DNA from 2 places in the Gordonia sp. NPDC003950 genome. Region 1 is predicted to be linked to the other one. Evidence: predicted binding sites of a transcription regulator. Region 1 holds the regulator's gene; the other holds the start of a gene.
What was found. Region 1 encodes LexA, which represses DNA repair genes until DNA is damaged. Its sites were predicted from a motif close to CGAACANNTGTTCG; they were not measured.
Positions count from the first base shown of each region.

Region 1 (5,800 bases):
GACGATCCCCGAGGACGCGCGGGAGGCGGAGTTGTCCCGCTTCGTCGACGCGGCCGGGCTGGTGGCCGCCCGACTGCGCGAACGTGCCTCACATGCCTCCGGTGCGGCCGCGGAGGTTCTCATCGCGACCGCGGGCCTCGCCGAGGACCGCGGGTGGATCGGCGCGGCAGGCAAGCTGATCTCCTCCGGGTCGTCGGCGGCGTCGGCCGCGACCGCGGCGACCGAGCAGTTCGCCGCGCTGTTCACCAAACTCGGTGGTCTGATGGCCGAGCGCGTCACCGATCTCAACGATGTCCGTGATCGTGTCGTGGCCGAGTTGCTCGGACAACCCGAACCAGGTGTGCCGGTGCCCGCCGAGCCCTCGGTGCTGTTCGCCGCCGATCTGGCACCGGCCGACACCGCCGGACTCGACCCCAAACTGGTCACCGCGCTGGTCACCCGGCTCGGCGGTCCGACCAGTCACACCGCGATCATCGCCCGGCAGTTGGGCATTCCGTGCATCGTCGCGGTCGCCGATCTCGACGAGGTGACCGCCGGAACCCTGGTGCTCGTCGACGGCACCGCGGGAACCGTTGTGGTGGAACCGGATCCGGATCAGGCACGGGTGGCCGTCGATGAGAGCCGACGCGAGGCGGAACTCGTGGCGGGCTGGTCGGGGCCGGGGTGCACCGCCGACGGTCACGCGGTGGACATCCTGGCCAACGTGGCCGACGGCGTCTCCGCGCGCGCCGCCACCGCGTATCCGGTCGAGGGAGTGGGCCTGTTCCGCACCGAGCTGGCCTTCCTCGACAGCGCCGAGGCGCCCACGGTGGCGGAGCAGACCGAGCTCTACCGCGAGGTGCTGGAGGCGTTCGCGGGCCAGAAGGTCGTCGTGCGGACGCTCGACGCGGGTTCGGACAAGCCGTTGAAATTCGTCGACCACGGCACCGAGGCCAACCCGGCCCTGGGGGTCCGGGGTAATCGGATCACCGCTCGACACCCGGAGATCAGGGCCGGGCAACTCAACGCGATCGCGGCGGCGGCCCGCGAGACCGGAAGTACTCCGTGGGTGATGGCGCCGATGATCGCCTCGGCCGAGGAGGCCGCGGAGTTTGCCGCCGCGGTGCGCGGGCGCGGCTTGGTGGCCGGCGTGATGGTCGAGATCCCGTCCGCCGCGATACTCGCGTCGTCGATCCTCGCCGAGGTCGACTTCGTGTCGATCGGTACCAACGACCTGACGCAGTACACGATGGCGGCCGACCGGATGTCGGCCGATCTGGCCGAACTCACCGATCCGTGGCAGCCCGCGGTGCTCGCACTCATCTCGATGGTGGCCGAGGCCGGAAAGCGGATGGACAAACCGGTCGGCGTCTGCGGTGAGGCCGCCGCCGATCCGCTGCTGGCCTGCGTACTCGTCGGACTCGGCGTCACCTCGTTGTCGAGTGCGCCGGCGGCGTCGGCAGCGGTCGGCGCCAAACTCGGTGGCGCCACCCTCGATGCGTGCCGCGCCGCAGCGAGTGCAGCCTTGGCGACTTCCTCACCCGCGGCCGCACGTGCCGCCGCCACCGCGGCGCTCGCCGGCTGAACCTCGGCGAGCGCCGCATCGGGCGGGCCCGGGGCCCGATCAGATCCGGCGCATCACCGTGACGACCTTGCCCAGGATGGCGGCGTCGTCGCCGGGAATCGGTTCGAAATGCTCATTGTGCGGCATCAGCCACACATGACCGTCCTTGCGCTTGAAGGTCTTCACGGTGGCCTCGCCGTCGATCATCGCGGCGACGATGTCACCGTTGTCGGCCACGTTCTGCTGGCGCACGACGACCCAGTCGCCGTCGCAGATCGCGGCGTCGATCATCGACTCGCCGACCACCTTCAGCAGGAACAGTGATCCCTCGCCGACGAGTTCACGCGGCAGCGGGAAGACGTCCTCGACGGCCTCCTCGGCGAGGATCGGTCCACCGGCCGCGATGCGTCCGAGAACCGGGACGAAGGTGGGGGCGGGCAGATTCGACGCGACCGCGGTGTCGTCCGGTGGGGTGTGCTCGCCGTCCTGCACGTTGACCGCACGCGGGCGGTTGTGGTCGCGCTTGAGCAGTCCCTTGCGTTCCAGTGTCCGCAGCTGATGGGCGACCGACGACGTCGAGGCCAGCCCGACGGCGTCGCCGATCTCGCGGATGCTCGGCGGATAGCCGCGCTCGCGCACCGACTTGCGGATGACATCGAGCACGCCCCGCTGACGCGGCGTGAGCGAGGCCTCCGCGGTCGCCGCGTCGAACGGGACCTCCGGCTCGTCGGCGGCGGCCGGTCCGCGGCCGCGCTTGGTCGACGACGTCGACGTCGTCGAACGTCGGTTCTTCTCACTCATCGGGTGTTCGATCCTTTCGGTCGGAAACTCTGTCGTGGTCGGACGGTGTTGTCGGTTGTCCGGTGCGGTCGGTTGTCCGGTGTTGTCGGTTGTCCGGTGTTGTCGGTTGTCCCGTGCGGTCGGTTGTCCGGGGTGCGGCCGGGGCTGTCCGCGGGTCTGCGCTGCTGGTCAACGGCCAGATTAGTCCAGGTCACCGACAACTTCAAACACTTGTTCGACGTGTTGCGAGAAATTGTCGGAGGTGCGTGATAGAACTTCGAACATCAGTTCCTCGAACGAGTGATCGAGAAGTGATCGAGATCGGAGACTCTCATGCAGAACGCCTTGGTTCGCAATGAAACCGCAGGTCAGGCGCGTCGGGCGACGGTTCGGCGCTCCCCGTCCGGTGCCCGTTTGGGTGCCTTTCCCGACGCCCGGTGTGCGGTGCGAGACGATGTCACGGCCCGGCGCGGCGCGATCGTGCACGCAGGACGGCCGGCTCGCCGCGCCACCCCGGTGGCGCGGCACCGGCACCTCCACCGCCCCGCCGACAATCGTCCGGTCGATCGGCCTCGGGTCGCGATCCCCAGGCGCCCGGCCGGGACGCCGTGCGCCGGGCCCGTGTCGCAGTCCCGTCGGGCGGGCCGTCGCGGTGCCGCGGTGGCCCTGCTGACCGGGGTGGCGCTGGCGATGCTGGTGTGGTTGATCGGTGTCGCCGGCAGCGATTACCAGGAATCCACCGCCCCAACGCCGGTGGCCACGCAGGTGGTGCACGTCCGGGCGGGGGAGTCGCTGAACTCCGTCGCCGCGCGCGTGGCACCCGAGATGCCGCGGCAGGCGGTCATCGACCAGATCGTCGAGCTCAACGACATGGGTGGCAGCGCCCTGCATGTCGGTCAGGCGCTGCTGACGCCCGCATATCGCTGAGCGGTGAGGCGCTATTCTCGATGCATGCGCTGCCCGTTCTGCAGGAATGATGACACCAAGGTCATCGACTCCCGAGTCGCCGACGAGGGACAGGCGATCCGTCGTCGCCGTTCGTGCAGCGCCTGTGGCCGACGATTCTCCACCGTGGAGACCGCCGTGCTGGCGGTGGTCAAGCGCAACGGCGTCACCGAACCGTTCAGTCGGGAGAAGGTGATGCGCGGGGTGCGCCGCGCGTGCCAGGGACGGCACGTCCACGAGGACGATCTGGCCCAGTTGGCGCAGCAGGTCGAAGAGACGGTGCGCGCCTCGGGCGTTGCGGAGATCCCCAGCAACGAGGTCGGTCTCGCCATTCTCAAACCGTTGCGCGACCTCGACGAGGTCGCCTATCTGCGGTTCGCGTCGGTGTACCGGTCGTTCGATTCCCTCGAGGACTTCCAACGCGAGATCGACGATTTGCAGGGCAACCTCACGCGGCGCAACGGCACGGATACATCCGACGCCCTCTCAGCCGAGTCGATCCAGGGTTCGTAACGCGCGCTTCTCCGAGATCGGATATCGGGTGCCCAGCCGCTGGGCGAACAGACCCACCCGCAGTTCCTCGACCATCCAATGCGCCTGCTCGTTGACGAGATCGCGACGGGCCTCGGGTACCTCGGCGAGTCGCTGATTCCACCGCCCCGTGACCCTGTCGAGCGCGCTCATGGCCGCCCGGTCCCGGTCCGCCGATCCCGGAAGGTGTTCCAGCCGCTCGCGTGCGGCCGCCAGATATCTCGGGAGGTCGGCCAGGTGCTCACGGGGAGTGGCCAGGACGAAGCCGTCGAAGATCAGGTTGGCCAGTTGCTCGGCGACGTCATCGGCGGCGACATGACCGGAATGCTCATCGATTGCCTGACGCAGCGGCGCAACCATCCGGAGTGCGTTGACGGCCGAGGCGAGATACTCCGGTGCGGCCGTACGCACGCGCGGACCGAGTGCGGCGGCCAGCGCACCGAACTGCTGCGGTGACCGCACCCGGGCCGCCGCGTCGACGTCGACGAGATCCCGGATGGCCCGCCTGGTGCAGTCGGCGAAGAACTCGCTCGCATCCCGGTAGGGGTTCTGGCTCAACGCGAGTCGCCCCGCAGGGTCGAGGCCCGACGATGCCTTCGACGAGAGTCCGGTGATGGTGTGGTCGAGCAGCGCGATGACACCGGCGACCCGCATCCGGTTGGCCTCGTCCTCGGTGGCGGCGGTGGCCCGCGCGACGCCCACGGATCGGCCCGGCTCGCCGACGGCACGCAACGTGGGATGGCGGGTGATGCGTTGGCCCGCGACGTCGGCGGTCTCCGTGACGGCGAGGGTGCCGATTCCGTCGGCGGTCCAGGTGGTGTGCACGTCGGCCGGTGGTGTCGGGCGACGATCCGAGACATCGGCGGCGAGGTCTGCGAAGGATTTGCTGCGCCTGCGGATCTCGCCGGCCTCGTCGACGACGGCGAAGGTGATCCGCAGGTGGGCGGGCAGCCGATCGACGGCGAAGTCCGCCGGTGTCACGGTGTGCCGGGTGATCGTCGACAACTCGCGGGCCAGCCCACGGACCAATGGTTCGGAGCGAGGCGTCAGCCGGGACAGGGCCAGGTCGGCGAAGCGCTGTGCCGGGGCCATCGTCTTGCGAAGCTGTTTGGGCAGGGTCTTGACGAGTTCGGTGGCCAGTTCCGATCGCATTCCCGGTACCAGCCAATCGAATCCGGCGTTGCGGACGTGGGGGAGCAGGGCCTGCGGAATGACGACGGTGACCCCGTCGTCGGGTGCGCCCGGCTCGAATCGGTAGCGCAGTTCCAGGCGGGTGTCGCCCTGCTGCCATGCCCCCGGATAGTCGGTGTCGGCGACGACGACGTCGGCGGCCACATCGGCGGGGGTCAGATCCAGCAGGGTCGGGTCGGTGCGCCGCGCCGACTTCCACCACGTGTCGAAGTGCCGCGCCGAGGTCACCTCGGCGGGGATGCGCTTGTCGTAGAACTCGTAGAGTTGCTCCTCCGAGATCACCACATCGCGACGCCGTGCCCGGTGCTCGACGTCGGCGGCCTCGGTCAGCAACTGCCGATTCTGTTCGAAGAAACGATGATTCGTCCGCCAGTCACCCTCGACGAGGGCATGCCGGATGAACAGGTCGCGCGACACCTCGGGGTCGATCGGGCCGTAGTCGACGCGTCGGCGCGCCACCAGCGTCACGCCGTAGAGGGTGACCCGCTCGTAGGCCATCGCGGAGCCCCGCGTGGAGGACCAGTGCGGTTCGCTGTGAGTGCGTTTGACAAGATCGCCGGCGAGTTTCTCCGCCCACAACGGGTCGACCCCGGCCACCGTGTGCGCGAACAGCCGGGACGTCTCGATGATCTCGGCGGCCATCAGGAAGGCCGGCGGTTTCTTGGACACCGACGACCCGGGGAAGATCATCAGCGTCGTGTTGCGCGCGCCGGTGTACTCGCGGCCCTCAGCGCCCCGGACCGCGATGTTGCCGAGCAGGCCGGCGAGGATGGCGCGGTGGATCGCGTCGGCATTCGGTTCGGTCTCGGG
Region 1 is NZ_JBSGIT010000007.1:76,549-82,348, forward strand. It holds gene ptsP (phosphoenolpyruvate--protein phosphotransferase) at 1-1,564, shown strand, start outside; gene lexA (transcriptional repressor LexA) at 1,604-2,344, opposite strand; gene ACWETB_RS07905 (LysM peptidoglycan-binding domain-containing protein) at 2,945-3,250, shown strand; gene nrdR (transcriptional regulator NrdR) at 3,275-3,781, shown strand; gene hrpA (ATP-dependent RNA helicase HrpA) at 3,755-5,800, opposite strand, start outside.

Region 2 (5,800 bases), on a different contig from region 1:
CTCGAACCAGTTGAAGGTGACGTATGCGGTGACCGCTCCGGCGACGAACCATCGGCAGTTGGCGCCGAAGAAGATGGCCTCGGCCGCACTTCCGCCGACAGCCTTGGCGACCTGGTCGGTGGACAGCACCTGACATTCCAGGGTGAGTTGGTCGAATTGGTCGGTGTCGACGTTGCCCGACTGCTGTCCGGACGAACGTGCCTCCTCCACCGAAAGTGCCTCGCCGTCGACACTGCGGGTGCACGACGCGAGGAGGCCGACGATCAGTGCGGCGAGGATGATCACCAGCGCGGTTCGGCGACGACGGGAATGGGTGCGGGAATCGGTGCGGCCGGTCATTGCGCACGCTCGATCGACATCATCGACAGTTCGCGTGCCGCGTTGCACACGGCCTCGGAGTCGGGGACCGGCGTCGCCGTGGTGGAGCGTGTGACACCGGCACTGACCGACCATTCGAAGAAGTCGGCGTCGAATTGGATCCCGATCTCACAGATCCCGGCATCGGAGGCGATGAAACCCTTGTGCCCGTTGATGTCGATGTCTTCGGTGCTGTCCCGGGAGAGTTGTTCGGTGGCGCGTTCGCGGCCGATCGGTGATCCGCGGTACCAGTTGAACGAGGCGACAGGACCGGTCGGACTGGGTCCGGAACTCCACTCACATACCGACGGATTGTTCACGACCAGTGCCAGATTCCCGAATCCGGTGATGCGATTGACCTCTTCGGTGGTGACGTTGCCGCAGGCACCGAAGAACGGACCGGCCCCGGCGACACCCGGTGCCACGGGAGTATTGTGGGTGGTCGGCGCGTCGTCGTCGGAACCCGACGAGCAGCCGGAAAGCAGAAGGGTGACGACGGCGACGGTTGCCGTGAGGGCCAGCATGGCCGGCCCGCTGCGGAATCTGTCGAGTTCGCGGCGTTCCCGCTTGGTTGGCCGTCCGGCACCGCGGTCGCGTCGGGGCTGGCTGGCGATGATCTCCCGCGACGGGGGTGGCGGCGAGTGGTCGATGTAGCACTCGCCGGCCAGCTGGGCGGAGACGCGTTTGCTGAGGAGTTTGGTGACCTCGACGATGCGGTCGCGGCCGTTGAGGCGGACCTCGACGCGGTCGCCGACGGCCACGTGTTGCGCGGGTTTCGCGGTGACGCCATTGACCCGGACATGTCCGCCGCGGCAGGCGGCGCCGGCCGCCGATCGGGTCTTGGTGAGTCTGATTGCCCAGATCCAGCTGTCGACGCGCGTGGACGACATCCGCTACTTCTGCCGCGTCAGCATGTAGTAGCCGCCCCCGATCGCCGCGATCGCGAAGATGATGGCGAGCCATTCGGCTCCGAGGACCCACAGCACCGCGAAGATCGCGATGGCCGGCGACACCGCGACCGCACTCATCACCGGATGCTGCCGCACCACCTGACTGACGGCTTTGCTCTTGTTCGGGTCGATGGCCATGGGATCGGGATCTCCTTGTCGGCATCCATGCGGCTACTCCGGTGCCCCATCCACTGTAACCAACGCTGACGACGAGTCGGGCAAGCTCGGACACGCACACCGCCCCGCGTCGCAATCGATCGCGGGGCGGTGTGCTCTGTCGAGCTCATGGCGGAACCGTCAGTTGGCGCCGGTCACCGTCGGGGTCGAGCCGTTGGTGGTCGTCGTGTCATCGTCGTCGGAGTCATCGGCCTGGTCGGTGTCGTCGGTCGACTCGGTCGACGCGGTGACGTTTGTCGAGCGACTCGTCGAGGTCGACGTCTTGCTGCTCGAACTCGACGAACTCGACGAACTCGCCGCAGAGCCGGATGTCGCCGTCGCCGACGATGAGGTGGTCGACGGTGAAGTGGTTGTGGTTGTGTCCGAATCACTTTCCGAATCCTCGTCATCGGTCTCCGAGATCGACGCGGATCGCAGCAGGCCGGCACTCGGGGTTGTGGATGTCGACGCCAGGGTGCGCGCCGAGACGAGCGATGACGTGGACGTCGAGCCGGTCGTGTACGGCCCCAGCGGCTGCAGACCGAACGGGAACGTGCTCTTCGGGATCGAGATAATCGGGATGATCTGGTCGGTGTCGAGATCCCCGAGGGCGATCGTCGGCAATGCCAGGCGGTTGGGGCGGACAGAGCCGTTGATCGTGGTGGTCGGGAAGATGGTGATGGTCGACCCGAGCCAGTTCACCGTGACCGGCGCCGACAGTCCATAGTCACTCGTCAGTGCGAGGAGGGAATCGCCGCCGAGGGACAGTCGGACAAAGTCTTTGCTGAGGGTGAATCCCGTTCCGTTGAACAGTCCTTGCAGCGCCTTGGTGAGAGTGTCAGCCGGATCAAAGAGCATCGCGGACGGATCGGTGAGCGCGAACTGCACTTGCGGAATGTCCTGCAGCTGATCGAGTTTGAAGTCGAAGGTTCCGAGTGCGTTTGCGCATGCGCCCACCTTCTCGGCGTACGCGGCGGTCAGAACACCGTAGCAACTGACATGCTGGATGGCCGGCAAGGCGAAGCCAGTCGGAATGGTGAAGATCTCGACCGGAATCGCACTGGTCGTCCATGCGTTCGCCATGCCGATGATCGCAAAGGCGTACGCCTTTCGGCCATCGCTTGCTCCGGCGGTTGCCAAGCTCAGCGGGAGGTAGGAGATCGCGGTTGCTTCGCCGCCTCCGGACGCCAACGCAAACTGGAAGCCGTCTCCGACCACCTTGGCGGTACCTTCGGGGAGGGCTGCGTCGGGTACGGGGACGGTGATTCCGAGAATCTTGCCGTCGTCGTTCCAGTCGAGGCCGGCGTCGTAGGCGGCGTTGAAGATGCTCTGGGCAGGCGTATACACGTCGCCCGGCACAAGATCGATCTTCGACGGAAGCACGACTGCCACGCCGACTCCTGTGGATTCAGTGCAGTCGGCACCACCATTCCGCGGCCCACCATCCGAGTCTGATGAACACAGGTTGAAACGCCACTGATCTGCGAGCGTCTGCAACTGGCCATTGTTCGCGAGGGCACCAATGATGTCGCCGATGGTTCCCGTGGCACTGGGCGTCGAGGTCGGCAACGTTGCGGCCCGCGCCTGCCCTCCCCCATGGTCACACCGACTCCGACGGCCAGGACGGTGAGGATGGCGATCATCCCGGCCGTGATCCGGGTGTGTCGTCGAGGTCCGCGGGAAGTCCCGGAAAGGTGTTCGGGGCGTTCCGTTTCCGGACGCAACGGGGTGGTGCTCATGCAGTGGTCTCCTGTTTCCTTAAGAGAAGCTGAGACAGTAAACCACGAGTAATCCTGCCGACGCACGCGATCCAAGAACTCCGTTGATCCACAGATTCCGGGGTCGTGCTCGTCAGAGTTTTTTGTCGGTGTCCGTCTTTACAATCATAGTCAGATCGAAGAGAGATTCGATAGTCATCTTGTTCGAGGGGGCGAGGAGTGAGCAGCATTCCATGGAGCGCACGGATTCGTGGGGATGTACGCGATGCGTTGCTGCGGCAGGGGCCGTCGCCGTGGCCGGGTCTACCCAACTCGTTTCTGTTCGGGGTGGATCCGGATCGGCTGGATCAACATTCGATCAACGAGGTGCTGGTCGCGATGACCGAGTTGGACCGCTGCCGTTCCTATATGGCGTGGCTGGACTCGTCTTTCACCGCGTATGTGGTGAGGTGTCTGACCGATCATCGGTTGGACGCGTCAGCGGAGTACGCGCAGATCGCGGCCGACCACATCTCCCGCACCCGCAATCTGGCGATGGTCAGCGCCCGACGGATGCTGGATGAGGCGATCGTGATGGCCACCCGCCTACCCAAGACCGGGCGGGCGTTACGCGAGGGCCGGATCAGTCACAGTCAGTTCCGCACCCTGATCTCGCGTACCAGCCTGCTCGATGTGGGGCCCGAGATGCACCCGAACACCGCGCTGGTGGATGCGGCGATCGCGGACCGGTTGTTCGAGCGGACCGGGCAGTGGCCGGCGACGAGTCTGCGGGACATGGCCGACAGGATCGTCTTCCAGCACGCTCCGGATGCGGTGCGGGAACCGCGGAAGCGGAACCTGGAGGGGCGGGGTGTGTTCACCCTTTACGAGGGCGATGGGACCGGGGAGATCACCGGCACCATGGCCGCCGAACACATCACGATCGCGGAGAAAACGATCGCCGCGCTGGCTGATTGTGCCTGCGGTAAGGATCCGCGCACCCGGCGGCAACGCCACGCCGATGCCATGTACTCATTGTTGTCGGGGACCCTGTTCACGTGTGAGTGTGGGCGTGAGGAGTGTCCCGCGGTGATCCCGGAGCCGGGCTGTATCCCCGATGTGCAAATCGTGTTGCACGTGATTGCCGATGAGACCACCGCCGCCGCGATCGAGGAACGCCAACAGCAACAAGAACAACACGAACAAGAACAGGCGCAGGAGAAGGAGAAGGCGCAACAGCGGAGGCGGTCCGCCGCCGACAGCGAATCCCGAGATGGTGCAACCGAATCGGTGCGCCAGTCACGTCGTCCGGAACCGAAGCCCGAGCATGGACCGGAACTTGATCTCGAGCCCGAACCGGATCTCGAGCCCGGGCCGGGCGCCGAGACCGGCACGCGTGCGGTGCACATGGCGCTACTCGACAAGGGCGGTCCTGACCGAGACGGTGAAACCGCGAAATCGGAACTCGCCGCAGAACCGGTAGGTGAACCCGTGCCGGAACCCGCCGACGATGGACCTCCCGATGCGTCGCCCGACGATGCCACCGGCGCGGCACCCGTCGACGCCAAATCAGGCGCTGGCAGCACCGTTTCGGCCGACGACACCCCACTCGGCGGCAACCTCGGCTACCTCATCGGCCAAGGCGCGCTCATCCCCGAACAGATCCTCGATCTGATCACCCGATACCCCACCACGATCCGACGCCTGGTGCCCAAGGGCGTCAATCCCGAAGACGTCGAACTCCCGTCGGCGTTGCCCTCGGATCCGTACCGACTGTCAACCGCATTGGATGAGTTCATCCGCATCCGCCACGGCGAATGCGTCATCCCCGCCTGCCGGGGTAGCGCCTTCGACGCCGACTGCGACCACGTACACGAATACGACCACGAACATCCCGACCTCGGCGGACACACCACCCCCGACGAACTGAACGCAAAATGCCGCGGCCACCACCTGCAGAAAACGCATTCCCGCTGGCTCGATGACCAATATCGGGATGAGAACGGACGCCTGGTCACGATTTTCACCACCCCGGAAGGCTTGAACATTCCCGGACCGGCGGAAACCCTCGAAGACTTCTTCGGCGGGCTACGCCGCTACCGGTTCGCCGACCCACCCGCCAAACCACCCACACCCCAAGAACCGGGAGTGATTCCGACCAGTAAGCGGGATCGGCTCGCCGCCAAATACGAACGGCGACGCCGCGAACGCGAACGCAACCGCGCCCGCATCGCCGACGGTGTCGACCCACTCACCCCGCCACGCCCGAAACGACGCAAGAAGCGATACCCCGTCGTGCCCGACGACGGCGCACCACCACCCTTCTGAGGTGGCGTCACCAGCGGTCGCGGTCCAGGTCTTGCCCCTGGGCCGCGGCATCTGCGGCACAACCGAATCCGACGATCCACCGGCCGTCGGACAATTCGACCCTGCCCAGCATCATGGGTTCCGGCAGCGTCGCAAGGAACTCACCGAGCGCCGCGGTCGACACGATCCACCGTTCACCGTGAATCGCACGCCCCGCGGCCGGATCACGGATCAGACCGGGCTTCGGCGGCGTCGTGTCGAGGGCGACCAGGCGATACGCCGCGGACGTCATCAGATCGCCGGCCCATCGGGCACCGCGGTCGGCCAGCTCAT
Region 2 is NZ_JBSGIT010000008.1:129,431-135,230, reverse strand. It holds gene ACWETB_RS09265 (DUF3558 domain-containing protein) at 1-339, opposite strand, end outside; gene ACWETB_RS09260 (DUF3558 family protein) at 336-1,247, opposite strand; gene ACWETB_RS09255 (hypothetical protein) at 1,251-1,445, opposite strand; gene ACWETB_RS09250 (hypothetical protein) at 1,605-2,855, opposite strand; gene ACWETB_RS09245 (DUF222 domain-containing protein) at 3,401-5,488, shown strand; gene atzF (allophanate hydrolase) at 5,496-5,800, opposite strand, start outside.
Region 2: ACWETB_RS09245 (DUF222 domain-containing protein) is a predicted target of LexA. The motif match lies at 3,151-3,164, and genes of this name have one in related genera.